Regions from separate parts of the Sporosarcina sp. resist genome, predicted to be linked through region 3. Evidence: predicted binding sites of a transcription regulator. Region 3 holds the regulator's gene; each other region holds the start of a gene.
The links. Region 3 encodes LexA, which represses DNA repair genes until DNA is damaged. Its sites were predicted from a motif close to CGAACATATGTTCG; they were not measured.
Positions count from the first base shown of each region.

Region 1: a site for LexA is predicted at 3,866-3,879, ahead of parE (DNA topoisomerase IV subunit B). Genes of this name have one in related genera too.
Region 2: a site for LexA is predicted at 1,762-1,775, ahead of H7992_RS21575 (YhjD family protein). Genes of this name have one in related genera too.

Region 1 is NZ_CP060287.1:2,616,904-2,622,402, forward strand. Features, by position in the region: gene acnA (aconitate hydratase AcnA) at 1-1,713, shown strand, start outside; gene H7992_RS12735 (acyl-CoA thioesterase) at 1,822-2,247, shown strand; gene H7992_RS12740 (hypothetical protein) at 2,247-2,549, shown strand; gene H7992_RS12745 (HesB/YadR/YfhF family protein) at 2,660-2,953, opposite strand; gene plsY (glycerol-3-phosphate 1-O-acyltransferase PlsY) at 2,991-3,593, opposite strand; gene parE (DNA topoisomerase IV subunit B) at 3,894-5,499, shown strand, end outside.
Region 2 is NZ_CP060287.1:4,518,908-4,524,198, forward strand. Features, by position in the region: gene H7992_RS21560 (hypothetical protein) at 132-317, opposite strand; gene H7992_RS21565 (YolD-like family protein) at 429-767, opposite strand; gene H7992_RS21570 (YolD-like family protein) at 769-1,035, opposite strand; gene H7992_RS21575 (YhjD family protein) at 1,126-1,512, opposite strand; gene H7992_RS21580 (hypothetical protein) at 1,863-2,126, opposite strand; gene H7992_RS21585 (AbrB/MazE/SpoVT family DNA-binding domain-containing protein) at 2,326-2,616, opposite strand; gene H7992_RS21590 (spore coat protein D) at 2,879-3,148, opposite strand; gene H7992_RS21595 (polysaccharide deacetylase family protein) at 3,393-4,130, opposite strand; gene H7992_RS21600 (N-acetylmuramoyl-L-alanine amidase) at 4,421-5,291, opposite strand, start outside.
Region 3 is NZ_CP060287.1:3,417,076-3,422,574, reverse strand. Features, by position in the region: gene H7992_RS16780 (methionine gamma-lyase family protein) at 1-105, shown strand, start outside; gene lexA (transcriptional repressor LexA) at 435-1,055, opposite strand; gene H7992_RS16770 (cell division suppressor protein YneA) at 1,257-1,568, shown strand; gene H7992_RS16765 (YneB family resolvase-like protein) at 1,565-2,227, shown strand; gene H7992_RS16760 (DUF896 domain-containing protein) at 2,292-2,525, shown strand; gene tkt (transketolase) at 2,600-4,606, shown strand; gene sirA (sporulation inhibitor of replication protein SirA) at 4,787-5,236, shown strand; gene H7992_RS16745 (YneF family protein) at 5,443-5,499, shown strand, end outside.

The sequences.
Region 1 (5,499 bases), 800 kb from region 3:
GAAGATAGCGATATTGCAGTAGTTAAACAATACCTAGTTGAGAACGATATGTTCTTCACTGTAGAAAACGAAGAACCAACATACACTGATGTTGTCGAAATCGACCTTACTGGTATTGTAGCGAACCTTGCTGGACCGAAACGTCCACAAGATTTGATTCCTCTTACAGAAATGCAAAGCTCATTCAACGAAGCAGTTGTTGCACCTGAAGGGAACCAAGGTTTCGGATTCTCTCCTAAAGAGCTAACGAAAAAAGCTACAATCGAATTCGAAGACGGACGTTCTGTCGAAATTAAAACAGGTGACCTTGCAATCGCTGCAATCACTTCATGTACAAACACATCTAACCCATATGTTATGTTGGGTGCTGGACTTGTTGCGAAAAAAGCGGTTGAAAAAGGACTTACACCACCAGCTTACGTGAAAACATCACTTGCACCAGGTTCAAAAGTCGTTACAGGGTACCTGGAAGATTCAGGACTTAATGTGTTCTTGGATCAAATCGGATTCAACACAGTTGGATACGGCTGTACTACATGTATCGGTAACTCTGGACCGCTACTTCCTGAAATTGAAAAAGCAATCATGGGCAACGATATGCTAATGTCTTCAGTTCTTTCTGGTAACCGTAACTTTGAAGGACGTATTCACCCACTTGTGAAAGCAAACTACTTGGCTTCACCGCCACTTGTTGTTGCTTATGCACTTGCTGGAACAGTCGATATCGACTTCGAAAAAGATCCAATTGGTAAAGACAAAGAAGGCTTTGATGTCTTCTTCAAAGATATTTGGCCTACTACGGAAGAAATTCAAGCAGTTGTTAAATCAACAGTTACTCCTGAGTTATTCCGTAAAGAATATGCACGGGTATTCACTGAGAACGAAGCATGGAATGCAATTGAAACTACAGACGATTCATTGTATGATTTCGATGAAAACTCAACGTATATTCAAAACCCACCATTCTTCGAAGGACTTGCAAAAGAACCGGCTGACATTCAAGCACTTTCAGGGCTTCGTGTCATTGGTAAATTTGGCGATTCAATCACAACGGACCATATTTCACCTGCAGGCGCAATCGGTAAAGATACACCGGCTGGTAAATACTTGATCGACAATGGCGTAAGCCCTCGTTTCTTCAACTCGTACGGTTCACGCCGTGGTAACCATGAAGTAATGATGCGCGGTACATTCGCTAATATCCGTATTCGTAACCAAATTGCGAAAGGCACAGAAGGCGGATTCACGACTTACTGGCCAACAAAAGAGATTATGCCAATTTATGATGCTGCTATGAAGTATCAAGAAGAAGGCACGGGTCTTGCAATCATCACTGGTAAAGACTACGGAATGGGTTCTTCACGTGACTGGGCTGCGAAAGGTACATCACTTCTCGGTATCAGAACAGTTATCGCTGAAAGCTACGAGCGTATTCACCGTTCAAACCTTGTTATGATGGGCGTACTTCCACTTCAATTCATGAAAGGCGATAGTGCTGAAACACTTGGCCTTACTGGTGAAGAAGAAATCAACGTTAATATCGCAGAAGGCGTTAAACCACGCGACATTCTGAAAGTAACAGCAACTGCGAAAAACGGTTCTGTCAAAGAATTCGACGTACTAGCACGCTTTGACTCAGAAGTTGAAGTTGACTACTACCGTCACGGCGGAATCCTGCAAATGGTTCTTCGTGATAAAATGAAAACGAACTAATTTTAATAGGTAGAGGTGTCCGATTTAATCGGGCACCTTTTTTCTGCTTAGACTTCAGTTCAGCTTTTTCAGCATGGCTTTTGTATAATGGGTAGTGAGGTGATGGTAGTGTTTATCAGTGAAAAAGAAATTGAAATCAGATATGCAGAGACAGATCAGATGGGAATCGTCTATCACGCGAATTATTTAGTATGGATGGAGATCGGACGTACGAAGTTGATTGAGGACTTAGGCTATACATACGCGCAACTGGAGGCAGATGGCTTCTTGTCGCCGGTGACGGACTTATCTATTCAATATAAGGCAGCGATGAAATACGGACAGAAAGCGACTGTACGGACGTGGGTAGAGTCACACGGAAGGCTACGTACAACTTATGGCTATGAAATCCTCCATGAGGACGGCACAATTTCAGCAACAGCAAAATCGGAACATGTCGTCGTGAGAAAAGGCTCATTTCGTCCCGTTTCCCTAAAGAAAATCGCGCCAGATTGGGATGCTAAATATACAGAAGTGAAGCGATGTAAAGACTAATGGCATTTGGGATACAGCGTGTAGAACTGCGAGCTTGGAAAAAAGCAGTTAGTGAAGGGGAAATGGCATTTTTAACTCATTACTGGCTTGATGAACGCTTTCCAGGATACAATACAGTAACCAAAGCAGGTTGCGCAGATATCAGCAAACTTGTTGAATGGGGCAAGCAATATGGATTGAAGCGGGAGTGGATCGATATGAGGGAAGATTATCCTCATTTTGATTTGTTTGGTAAACACGAACGAGACATTTTACTTAAAGAAGGACTCCATAATCAATTAAAACGGTTCAATCTACTTTAATGAGTGTGTAGTATAACAGTTTCAAGTTTTTTGGAGTTAATAATTGTCTATTGTCAGCAAAGCCTTACCTACTCATAAATAAATGAAGAAAAGCGTGAGGCATATGGCCATCACGCTTTTTCGTATGAATAAATAAGTTCATGCAGTTTAGGATCCACATTGACATGTAGGTCATGACCAAGGAAATACCATTTGTCTCGGCTTTCGATATAATAACGAACACTATTATGCTCTGTTTCAATGGCTACTTCATCCGGTTGCTCTTTCGTTACACCAAGTGAAAAGCCTGCCTGAATCGAACTGGATCCACCGTATCTTGCAAAAAAGCGGATAGCATCACCAGGTTCAGCTTCCATCTCCTCTTTAAACCACAAAAGCGCTTCTTTCGACAAAATAATCTTCATTGGAAACACCAGCCTTTCCGTTGCTACATCCATTGTATTATAACCACTTCACTTTTGGCTCGGTTCCTGCTTTGATCCGACCGATATTCTCCCGGTGACGATAGAAGATAAAGGCACCGAAAAGACCAATCATCACCATCAAATAAATATCGCCTGTTCGGAGGTAAAAATAGATACTGTATACAAATCCAACGACAGATACGATCATTGATGATAAGCTCACCATTTTCGTTACTTTTAAAGCGATGAAAAATGTTGCGAGCACAATGATGAAAACAGGCCATTCATAGGCAAGCAACACACCGCCGGATGTCGCTACAGCTTTGCCACCTTTGAAATGGGCGAAGACGGGATACATATGTCCGACGACTGCAAGAAGTCCTGGAATAAGAGGGTGGACGCTAACACTGTCGAAAATAGGCAAGAGCGGCAATAATGCAGCTGCAGTACCTTTTAAAATATCCAGAATAGTTACGGTAAGTCCCGCTGTTTTGCCGAGTACACGGAAGGTATTCGTACCACCTAGGTTGCCGCTACCATGTTGTCGGATGTCGGTCTTGTAAAAAAGTTTCCCAACCCAGAGTGCAGAAGGAATTGAGCCAATTAAATAAGCAAGTAGTAAAAGTATGATAAGTTCCATTGACGTACTCCTTTTTTAGTTTGTCTATGTATAGACCTAGTTTAGCAGAACCGTGAAGTTGCGACAATGGGCTTCATGTGAAGAATGAGCGAACCAAGTTAAGCAGTTATAGCCTGATTTCTGATTTTTGTACCCCTAACAGCTGATTTGAGAGACGAACAATTTCCTGTCTTCGTTGCAATAAAAGTCTATCTTCTATACAATTAATTGAGCAAGCTTCCGAAAACGTTGATTTGACAAGCTTTAAAGGAAGCAGTACGATTATATAATAGAGAACATTTGTTTGATGGAGGTTGCACTTTGACGAAAAACGTAGATAATTATACGTATGATGATGATTCGATACAAATACTTGAAGGCCTCGATGCAGTACGAAAAAGACCAGGTATGTACATTGGGTCAACTGATTCCCGTGGACTTCACCACCTTGTCTATGAGATTGTAGATAATGCGGTAGATGAGGCGCTAGCGGGATTTGGTAATGAGGTAGACGTTACACTTCATAAAGACGGAAGCGTCAGTGTGCGGGACTACGGGCGGGGGATGCCAACAGGAATTCACCAGTCGGGTAAACCAACGACAGAGGTAATCCTGACCGTTCTCCACGCAGGCGGCAAGTTCGGACAAGGCGGATACAAAACAAGCGGTGGACTTCATGGCGTTGGCGCATCAGTCGTAAACGCATTGTCAGAAAAACTCGAAGTCACGATTTTTCGTGACGGCAAAAAGTTCTGTCAACGCTTCGAAAAAGGTGGTAAGCCAGCCACTACACTTGAACAAATTGGAACAACACGTGAAAAAGGGACGCTCATTCATTTCAAACCGGATGCGACGATCTTCTCTACGTTAAAATATCATTATGAAACGATTAGTGAACGCTTACGGGAGTCTGCATTCCTGTTAAAAGGCTTGAAAATCGAGCTAAAAGAAGAAGGAACGGACAAGCATGAAATCTTTCAATACGAAACTGGCATTGAAGCTTTCATCTCTTATCTGAATGAAGAGAAGGACGTTTTGCATGAGGTAGCTTACTTGGAAGGCGAATCAGAAGGCATAGAGGTCGAATTTGCGTTCCAATTTAGTGATGGTTACTCAGAAACGATTTTATCATTTGTGAATAACGTTCGAACAAAAGACGGTGGAACACATGAAACCGGTGCCAAAACCGGTATGACACGTGTATTTAATGAATATGCAAGAAAAGCGGGTTTATTAAAAGAAAAAGACAAAAACCTTGAAGGTGCGGATATCCGTGAAGGTATTGCGGCAATCGTATCAGTCCGTATACCGGAAGAAATTTTGCAGTTTGAGGGACAGACGAAAGGCAAACTCGGGACAAGTGAAGCAAGAGGCGTAACCGATTCAATCGTTTCGCAAAAACTTCTGTATTTCCTTGAAGAGAATGCAGATTTAAGTGCGTCCCTCGTACGTAAAGCAATTCGGGCGCATCAAGCACGTGAGGCGGCGCGAAAAGCGCGCGAAGATGCGCGTTCAGGTAAAAAGAGAAAAAGATCAGATACACTACTATCGGGTAAATTAACACCTGCGCAATCCAGGAATGCTGCGAAAAACGAACTCTACCTGGTCGAAGGTGACTCTGCCGGCGGCTCTGCAAAACAAGGACGGGACCGTGTATTCCAGGCAATCCTTCCATTACGAGGGAAAGTACTTAATACTGAAAAAGCAAAACTCGAGGATATCATGAAAAACGAAGAAATCAATATGATTATCCATGCAATCGGGGGCGGCGTAGGATCAGACTTCCAAGTTGCAGACATCGCTTATGATAAAGTAATCATAATGACGGATGCGGATACGGACGGTGCACATATTCAAGTGCTGTTGTTGACGTTCTTCTACCGTTACATGAAACCGCTAATTGAAGCAGGAAAAGTATATATTGCAT
Region 2 (5,291 bases), 1.1 Mb from region 3:
ATCGCGTGATTGGGGGACTATGCTGGGGGGCATTTGGGGGAACTAATAAAACGTGGGCAGGCGCACGACTCACAACATTAAAACAGCCACCTTCTCAATCGAGTTGGTGGCTGTTCCTATTGTCTCTTAAATTATATGCATAAGTGCTGTTCAAATTTTTCTTTAGATTTACACGCTGAACAATAAACATTTATTTGTACCAAGTCATTGAAATTAACATCTACCAATTCGAGCATACCATCAACGCAATGGAAACAAGGAATGGTTTTAATCGTTTCTTTTAAATACTCGATTAGTTCTTCACGAGAAAAATCCATGATACCCCCTCCTATTATCCTAATTCTATAAAGAGTCAAGAAGTCCTTTTATAGTATGACAATTAATGACAAACAAATAGCCCTCCCGAGACAGGAAAGGACTTCTATGCGTTATTCCTCACATCGAACTCCGATTATATCTTTAACTAATATGCGATCCTTTCCAAAAGGGCCATAGATTGTAATACACATTGAATCCACATCGATTTCTTTCATTACTCCGCTGTGTAAAATGATTTCGCCATTCCCCCATGACTTTACAAATGTTAGACATTTCCTTTTATAAGCCACTTCCATCTCCTCTTTTATAGCCTCTAAATCAAAATCGTTTAGTTCTGGACGTTCTTCGTTATTATCTTCTTTCAACCATTTTCTAAGCTCTACAAGATGTTCTGACAGCATCATAGTTGTCCATTTCTTTGCTCCTCTATCCCGAATGTTTTCTAACATCTCATTTCACGCTCACAATATTATTCATGTTGATTTTTATGTCTTCGTATCCTATTTGCATCGTAAGAACACCTTTCTGACCGTCGGCATCCTTGACTATACCTACAAACTTTTCATGTTGCTTACGCTGATATGTAGTGATTTCAACTTCATTTTTAAATTCTAATGCGTCGCTTATTTTCTCGCCAATTTCAAGAAAATCATATTCGGTTAGTTTTGGACCTGCTACGCTTTTCTTTGTATCTTTCGGTTTTGGAATTGCCGCCATTTTCATCATCCTTTCTGTACCAGTCTCTTAATTCCGCTCGATGCTCTCGAAACATCAGCGATATGGCCAACTTTTCAGCGCTCTGATCAATCATGTTGTAGTAGCTCCCCTTATGCCCTGATTTTCTACCATTGCGAAGTACTCATTTATCAATTCTTCAGTCCTGTTGCGCAGCCGTATGTTCATGTAGCGTCTTATGTCTTCGTAGCCATTATGGATAAATGCATATTCGGTGAACGAACCGTCTTTCCCCTTTTTAATCAACTTCAAATTTCTGTTTCTTGCATAAGTATTTGTATCTTTCAATTCTCCTCGTACAGTCTTTAATGTATTTTCAACGATATTGATATAAGGTCCTTTTAATTTGAATGAACTTGTTTCAATCACTTCTCGGTCTCTCTCCAAGATACTTATAATTATTGGTAGGTAAATCATGTTCTCGAAATACGGCAATGCCTCGGACGGTATTAACGACATTAGATCACCCTACTTTCTTTCGCGATTAAGGGATAAAGTGCGAGAATGTTATCAATCGTAAAAGTCCGATTGGATTTACGTAGAAAACAGTATGCACGGAATGACACCTCGCCCACCTGTAGTACGTTGATCCGCCTCTTGCTGACCGTTCCATCCTTCGCCGTGTACATCATATCTAAGGACTCGTTATACTCAACTGACTTGGTTAATTGATTACGCACACTCGTTCCCTCCTTGATCCCAGTATAGAGAATGAACGTTCGTATTGCAAGAAAATAAAAAAGCATCCATTACAAGATGCTTTCAAACGATGTAAATTTATGATTTCCTGAACAAAAAAAGAAGTCCTGTCAGTTTAAATATTTTGCAAGGACACAATCTACAATAGATTTTTTAATCAGCATAAGTACAATACCAGTCCCCTTTAGCAGCATAGTACTTTCTGTTTCACCGTCAATTTCAAATTGCATTCCACCAAACAGTTTTTTGGAAGTATACTCAAATACTTCACGGCGTTGCCACTTATAGAATGTCATTAAAGATGTTGCAGAAACATAACCGTATTCATCAATAGTGTACTGCAATAGTTCAACTTCCAGTTCTTTAATGTCCATATATATTAAACCCTTTCCAGTTCTGAAGATGTACGGTAATCTCATGTATAACTGGCGCAATCCTATACAATTAATAATAATGTAACAAGTAAACGCTTGTAAATCCAGTTGTAGATTATGGAATTAAATATTAAACAGTTCTGCAAGGACCACATATACTAGGTTTTTATGTATAAATAAAAAACGACCTACCCACAATTTAACTGTGAAATAGGTCGCTTTTTCTCTGACTTTTTATCTGTTCTACTAATAATTCTGCACCCTTAGGACTTAATATAATGCCACCTTGATATTCAATATTATCTGGGAGAATATCGCCTGTAACTAGACAGGCTCGATTCGGAGAATACTTGTGAAGAATGATGAGATCATCTTCAACAAAGATTTCAATAGGAGTACCGACATCGATTTTCATGGTTTTTCGCAGTTCTTTTGGGATTACCAATCTTCCGAGGTTGTCTAACTTTCTTGTAATACCAACACTTTTCATTTGTCTCCCTCCAATTTAAATAACACATCAAGGCATTATTACCTTTTATACATAAAACTTCCATATACTACATAGTTTACAGTTAGAATACTCATATTACAAGTGAATTGAAAAGGCAATTATTTTTTTCTTGTTTAAATTGTTCGAGATACGTGCACAATACATATACAACAGATGACTGTTTGTTGGTAAACAAAAAAGCGGCCCTTTCACAAACTAATCTGTGGAGGAGCCGCTTTTACTTTCTGTTCACTCTAACCTTTCACCAGCCGCGACGTCTCTCACCGCATGGATTCCCTTGAATTGTTTGCCCCATCACATTCTGTGTTGTTTCTGTGAAATAGTGGCGTGGAATTTCAACTGTATGCACCCGATTAACATTGACAATCGGATGGATAAAAGGAACTTCACGCGGTACAAATCTATCGTGACAACGATACTGCGTCGGACATACTATTGGTTGTACTTGATTACCACCACAATTACCATGTTGCATCTGATTACCCTGTTGCCAATTACCTTGTTGCATCATACTATCTCCTCCTCCTTCTAGTAGATGTGAAAAGGAGGTGGACAAACGGGCGTTAGACTATACTTTCTACTAATTAATCGTTTCATAAATACGGTTTCATGGTTCTTAAAACTTATAAGATACTCAAATAAAATATGACCTTTCCTTAGTAGAATTCGTGATATTTTTAATTCCCATTGCTCACCTAAGATGTTCTTAAATCCTAATTATAATTAAGTTTGAATTGAATATGGCACAAAGCAAATTAGTGGGATACATTTATATTTTTTCTCTTAATGATTTCTGAGACGGTTACAAATTCGTATCCCTGTTTTTGGAGTTCAGGTAAAATTTCTAAAAGCGCTTTAACAGTTTGTGTTCGATTGCCACCTGCATCATGAAATAATATAACATCACCTGGTTTTGTACCCTTCAGTACTTTATTCACTATTTTTTTGACTCCAGGTCTTTTCCAATCCCTAGTATCCTGGTGCCAAGACCACAATACCACTTTATAACCATTTTCAACTGCGATATTTACCAAGCTCTCATCATAACTTCCACCTACCGGACGAAATAGCACCGGATAAGTACCGGTAATACCGTGAATGACATCATTAGTCTTTATTAACTCTCGTTCTAATTCTTTGGCTGTGTATTTGTAAGAATGAGTAAACGTATGATTCGCAATTTCATGGCCTTCGTCATTTTCTCTCAGTATAAGAGTCGGATATTTTTCAGCATGTTCTCCTAAAACAAAAAATGTGGCTTTAGCATCGAAAGTTGCCAAAATGTCTAAAATCTGCGCTGTGTAAATCGGGTGTGGTCCATCGTCAAATGTTAGGGCAATAACTTTTTCTTCTGTTTGTACGTCCCAAGTAATAAGATCTCTGTCTTCATAATATTGTCTTCCTTTATCAGTAGCAGAAGCGTGAAAATTAACATATAAAGTTGAAATACTCAAAACAAAGACTATGAGAGCAATTAACCCTGTTTGCTTCACTTCATTCCTCCTTAGACCTTATTTTTGTATATTACTTCACCTTAATATTTGTCAAATGCAATGATTTATACTTATGTAGAATTTCCATTTTTTTAAAAAAATTTCTACTAACAAAAAAAGCGACCTACCCAGAATCTGTGGACGGGTCGATTTACACTTTAAGTGCAACATGGCCATTACTAGAACGCTGTCACATCAACGTTTAGGAAATGGCCAAGAGCATCTTATATAATTCTTATTGGTCCTAAATCAAAATCCCAAGCACTTGGGAATCTGTGACTTGGGCGCTTTTACTTATTTACCGTAACAGTATACTTAACGGCTAATCCCAGCACATCCGCATCTGTGAGCGTATTATTCCCAAGCTTGTCAGTCCATGATGCATGAGCACCCGATTTAACAGCAGCGGCTACGATGATTTGACGATGTGCTCTGCTTACCAAAGATGTTTCTGTTTCCTTTTTTAACGCCGGGCTTGAAAATTTCAATTCCTCATCCTCCTTTGGTGGTACAGGTGTCCCCGCTACTTTTAATTTCAACTTGAAGTACACAGCTAGACCATCCGCAATAGCCTCACCTTGCGCTTTCAGTTTTGCATCACTTCTTAATGCGCCGATGTCTGTTGTCGAGTCCATGAAGCCACCTTCTGTTAAGATAGCGGGCATGCTTGATTCTCTCAACATGTGAAGGTTATCGGTTTTTACTCCTCTATTACGTAGACCCATTGCAAATACAATGCGCGGCTGAATAATTGCCGCGATATCTTTCGATGCTTTACTTGCAGTAATTTCCTGTACAAGTGTTTCGACACCGCCGTGACTACCCCACTTACCATCGAAAGCATTGTGGTGAATAGAAACGAGCGCATCAGCTTTCCATGCGTTTGCCTTATTGGTACGCGTTGTAAGGGATACATCTGTGTTTCCGGTCGAGTCATCCAGTCTGAGGATCTGTACGTCCTGGTATTTGTTCAGTTTAGCTGCACAAGCCAATAACACTTTGTTATTGAGTGACCATTCCCGCTCTCCATCTGGTGTGCGTTTGCCAGCAGTATTGATACCGTGTCCGGCGTCTAGTGCGATTTTAACCACGTAATCAACCTCCTTGTCATATTTAGTTAGCTCATATTGCTCAATCAATTCATTAAGTTTTGCAGGGTAA
Region 3 (5,499 bases):
CCCTATACGGCGTATGTCCAAGGTGGCTTGACGTACGAGCATGTAAAAGTAGCTGTGTTGTCCTCAATCGGTAAACTAGTTAAGGAAAACTTAATCGGGAATTAAATGTAACGAACTGTCACGGCAATCAGCGAAACTGTGAGGGCAAAGCGGAAAACTGTAATGGCAACGCCGAACTGTCATGGCAATCAGTGAAACTGTGAGGGCAAAGCGGAAAACTGTAATGGCAACGCCGAACTGTCATGGCAATCAGTGAAACTGTGAGGGCAAAGCGGAAAACTGTAATGGCAACGCCGAACTGTAATGCCAATCAGTGAAACTGTGAGGGCAAGGCGGAAAACTGTAATGGCAACGCCGAACTGTCACGTCAACGCTACAAATAAAAAGGGCTGTTTCCTTCAATCGAAGGAAACAGCCTTTTTTCATATTTGGAATTAATGAATCATACGATAAACGCCAACTACCTTACCTAGAATTGATACGTTATCAAGGATGATTGGATCCATTGAAGCATTCTCAGGTTGCAGACGGAAATAATCTTTTTCTTTAAAGAAACGTTTCACTGTAGCTTCATCGTATTCGGTCATTGCCACGACAATCTCGCCGTTATTTGCTGTCTGTTGTTGTTTAACGACAACATAGTCGCCATTCAAAATTCCGGCCTCAATCATACTGTTACCAACTATTTCAAGCATGAACAGATTGTCTTCCGATGTACCAAAAGATTCAGGTAGTGGGAAGTACTCTTCGATATTTTCAATAGCTGTAATTGGAAGACCAGCCGTAACTTTACCGACAAGAGGTACGTGAAGAACGCCGGGTTTCAACGTTTCTAAGCCTTCTGGATCGAGTACTTCAATTGCTCTCGGTTTTGTCGGGTCTCTTCTAATGAAACCTTTGCTTTCCAATCGCGCTAAATGCCCGTGAACAGTCGAACTTGATGCCAAACCGACAGCCTCGCCAATTTCTCTCACGGATGGTGGATAACCTTTTTTCTTCACTTCAGATTTAATGAAAGACAAAATATCTTCCTGCCTTTTTGAAATTTTTTGCATCCTATTCACCTCTCACCTTATATTCTGCTAATTTCCGAAAGTCGTAAAATAAATTCCCGACAATCTAGTCTTTTCGATAGATTCATTATATCAGTCTCTTGTATAAATGGCAAACACAGGTTCGAATAAGTGTTGACAAACTCATTTTCCTTTTCTATAATGAGAACAAGTATTCCGAACAAGTATTCGTAAGGGGGAGTAATGATGACTTTTATTAAAAGAAATAGCTATGTTGTACTTATTATCGTTTTATGTATGGTTTTTGCAATTATAGGTGTAAGTAAATACGAGAAGGAACAAATGGTCACGAAAATAACAATTACTGAAGGGGATACGCTTTGGGGTCTCGCTTATCTTCACTCGGATAATATGTCTACAGATAAATGGATCAAAGAAGTGATAAAATTGAATGACCTATCATCTGCTACAATAAAAAGAGGCGAGGATCTACTTTTGCCTGCTGTACGGACTGTGGGGGAAAACAATACACAACTGGCGGGTGTTAATCGATGACAGGGCACTATAAAAGATGTGTCATCTATTGCCGGGTGAGCACTGAGAAAGAAACGCAGGAAATGTCACTGGTGAGGCAAGAAGAGGAGCTTGTGGACTTGGCAACTGAACTCGGTCTCGAACATGTCGCGACATTTATGGATAAGCATAGCGGTTTTGACATTGACCGTGAGGGGCTTCTAAGTCTGCTGGATTACATCCGTGACGAGGAAGTCGATGCAATCCTAATCCAAGACGAAACAAGACTTGGACGTGGAAATGCAAGGATGGCAGTTTTACATCTATTGGCAAAAACGGACACGGCGATTTATTCACATAATGATAGCGGACCTATAGCACTCAATGAAATGGATACAATGTTACTTGAGATTTTAGCTATCGTCGAAGAGTACCAGCGCAAACTACATAACGCCAAAATCAAAAGGGGCATGAAACGCGCAGTAAGGGAGGGCTATCGACCCGAGCGTAACTTGAAAAATAGGGGTAACGTGGACGGTCGTGAACGGATTGAAGTGCCGATAGCTGAAATCGTTTCATTGAGGGACAAAGGACTAACCTATGAAGAAATTACTGGTGTCTTGAAAGGACTCGGGCATGATATTAGTAAAGCGACCGTGCATCGCAGGTATAAAGAATATGAGGTGGAGCAGGAAGGCTGATTTATTGCACTTTCTGCTCTTTTTGTATACGTTTGTAGTCATAAACTATAATGGAGGAAATAATATGCTATCAGCTGATAAAATGAAACGAATTAATGAACTATCAAAAAAATCGAAGACGGCAGGTCTGTCGGTCGAAGAAGCCAAAGAACAGACACAACTGCGAAAAGAATATCTAGAGACATTTCGTTCATCAATGCGCAATACAATTGAGAATGTCAAAGTTCTTGATACTGAAGGCAATGATGTGACACCTGATAAGGTGAAAGACGCCCGTGGCGGAAAATATCTAAACTGAGCTTTGCATTAACTGCACGAATTGTCTAAACTAAGATATGTAGATAATTACATATGACGGGAAGGATGTACACAATGACTAAACAAATTGATCAGCTAGCCATTAACACAATCCGTACGCTCTCTATTGACGCAATCGAAAAAGCGAATTCTGGACACCCAGGTTTACCAATGGGGGCTGCTCCAATGGCCTATACGCTTTGGACGAAGCATATGCATCACAACCCTTCAAATCCACAGTGGTTTAACCGTGACCGTTTCGTTCTCTCCGCAGGACACGGCTCAATGCTTTTATACAGTCTTCTTCATCTTGGTGGTTATGGACTTCCGATGGATGAAATCAAGAACTTCAGACAATGGAACTCTAAAACACCGGGACATCCCGAATACGGTCATACAGTCGGTGTCGAAGCAACAACTGGCCCACTTGGACAAGGTATTGGTATGGCAGTCGGAATGGCAATGGCAGAACAACACCTTGCTGCAACGTACAATCAACCAAGTTTTGACGTTGTCGACCACTACACATATGCTCTATGCGGTGATGGCGATCTCATGGAAGGCGTTGCTGCTGAAGCAATTTCACTTGCAGGTCACTTGCAGTTAAATAAACTGATTGTCCTATATGATAGCAATGATATTTCACTAGACGGCGAGCTTGACATGTCTTTCTCTGAAAATATTCGTAAGCGCTTTGAATCATATGGTTGGAATTACATCCGTGTTGAAGACGGTAACGACATTGGCCACGTTTCATCAGCTATCGAAGAAGCTAAAGGCAATGTCGGTGGTCCGACAATGATCGAAGTTAAAACGGTCATCGGATACGGATCACCAAACAGATCTGGAAAATCAGATGCGCATGGTATGCCACTTGGTGAAGATGAAATGAAATTGACAAAAGAATATTATAAATGGACGTTCGAAGAAGATTTCCATGTACCTGAAGGCGTCTATGAAACATTCCAAGAATCTGCCGAGAAATTGGGCGTGCAAAAAGAACAGGAATGGAACGAACTTTTTGAAAAATACGAAACGACACATGCGGACCTTGCGAAGCAATTGAAAGATGCAATCGAGCGTAAACTACCTGAAGGCTTCGAAAAATCTTTGCCGACGTATGAAGCGGGTTCATCCCACGCGACACGTTCTGCATCTGGTGACGCTATCAATGCGATTGCTAAACAGCTTCCTTCGTTCTTTGGTGGAAGTGCGGACCTTGCAGGTTCTAACAAGACGACAATTAAGGGAGCAGGAGATTTCCTTGCTACCGATTATTCCGGCCGTAATATTTGGTTCGGTGTTCGTGAGTTTGCAATGGGAACAGCGTTAAACGGAATGACTTTGCACGGCGGATTACATGTATTCGGTGGGACGTTCTTCGTGTTCAGTGACTACGTACGTCCCGCTATCCGACTTTCATCTCTGATGGGTATACCTGTCACATACGTATTCACACACGACAGCGTAGCTGTTGGTGAAGACGGTCCTACACATGAGCCAGTTGAACAACTTGCTGCGCTTCGTGCGATGCCTGGATTGTCAGTTATTCGTCCGGCTGACGCTAACGAAACTGCAGCTGCTTGGAATATTGCAGTGTCGTCGAAGAACTCGCCAACTGCACTAGTATTGTCTCGTCAAAACTTGACTGTCCTTCCGAAGTCAGCTGAACTTGCGATGGAAGGCGTCAAAAAAGGAGCTTACATCGTATCCCCTGCAAGCAAAAAACAAGCGGACGCAATTTTAATTGCAACCGGTTCTGAAGTTAGCTTAGCGGTATCTTCACAGGCGAAACTATTAGCTGAAGGAATCGATGTTACTGTTGTTTCAATGCCTTCGTGGGACCTGTTTGAGAAACAAGACGATGCATACAAACAAAGCGTATTGCCGAAAGACGTAAAAAAACGTCTTGGTATCGAAATGGGTGTTTCATTAGGGTGGCATAAATATGTTGGTGACGAAGGCGCGATCATTGCGATTGATACTTTCGGAGCAAGTGCACCTGGAGATACTGTCATCAAAGAATTTGGCTTCACAGAGGACAATGTTCTTGCAACTGTGAAAATGTTAATCAACAACTAAAAATAAATGAAACAGTCCCGATCGCCGAAGAAACTCTGGCAATCGGGACTGTTTTTCAAGACTACTTGACAGAATTTTTAGTTATCCATCTTTTCCGACAATAATAGTGCAGTTCTATTCCGCAATATGACAACCTTTTTATATCAAACCATGTAGGATTATCTCTAGGGGGTGGCGATATTGCGATCATACGGAATTTATAAAGTGAAAGAAATGTACCAGCCATTCGTCATTGGACGTGAACGGCTGTTGTATGACCTATTAAAAGAAGATGAGCAGAATAATGATTGTATGCCTGAAGTCCATTACTTATGTGACAGGCTTGAAGAGAAAATGATTGATGAGGCTATCATTGCAAACCTTGGCGAAGGATTTACGTCGATTGAATCCCGAAATGGGGAATACAAACTGACGCATCCCGTCAAAGGATCCATTCTTATTTCGTTATCATCGTATTCGCTTAATGTCTTTTGCGACGGATCCCGCATGCTCGATTTAGATTTGTTTGTTGCCTTATCTGGGGCGGCAGATCGCTTCTTCGCTGTTATGGATGGGCACGGGGAATGGGGATGGCTGAAACCGGTCAAAACGACTGATTTTCGTTCATATGAAGAAGCCGCATATCTTTGACATGATATTTATAGGATAGGGACAAAAAGGACCCAAATCTCAAAAATAGGGTCTATTTTGTCTGTTTAAATAGTGTGAAGTAAGAAATGCTATTATGCGATGATTAGAATATTTAATTGTGGTCCATTGCTATTCACTAGTGCAATGTTGTATAATCCATCATGGTAGAGTAAAATCGAATAACTGAAGTAGAGGAGGTATAGCGGATGACTACAGTATGGTGGATCGTTTTGATCATCGTCGCGCTATTAGCAGGTGTGGCC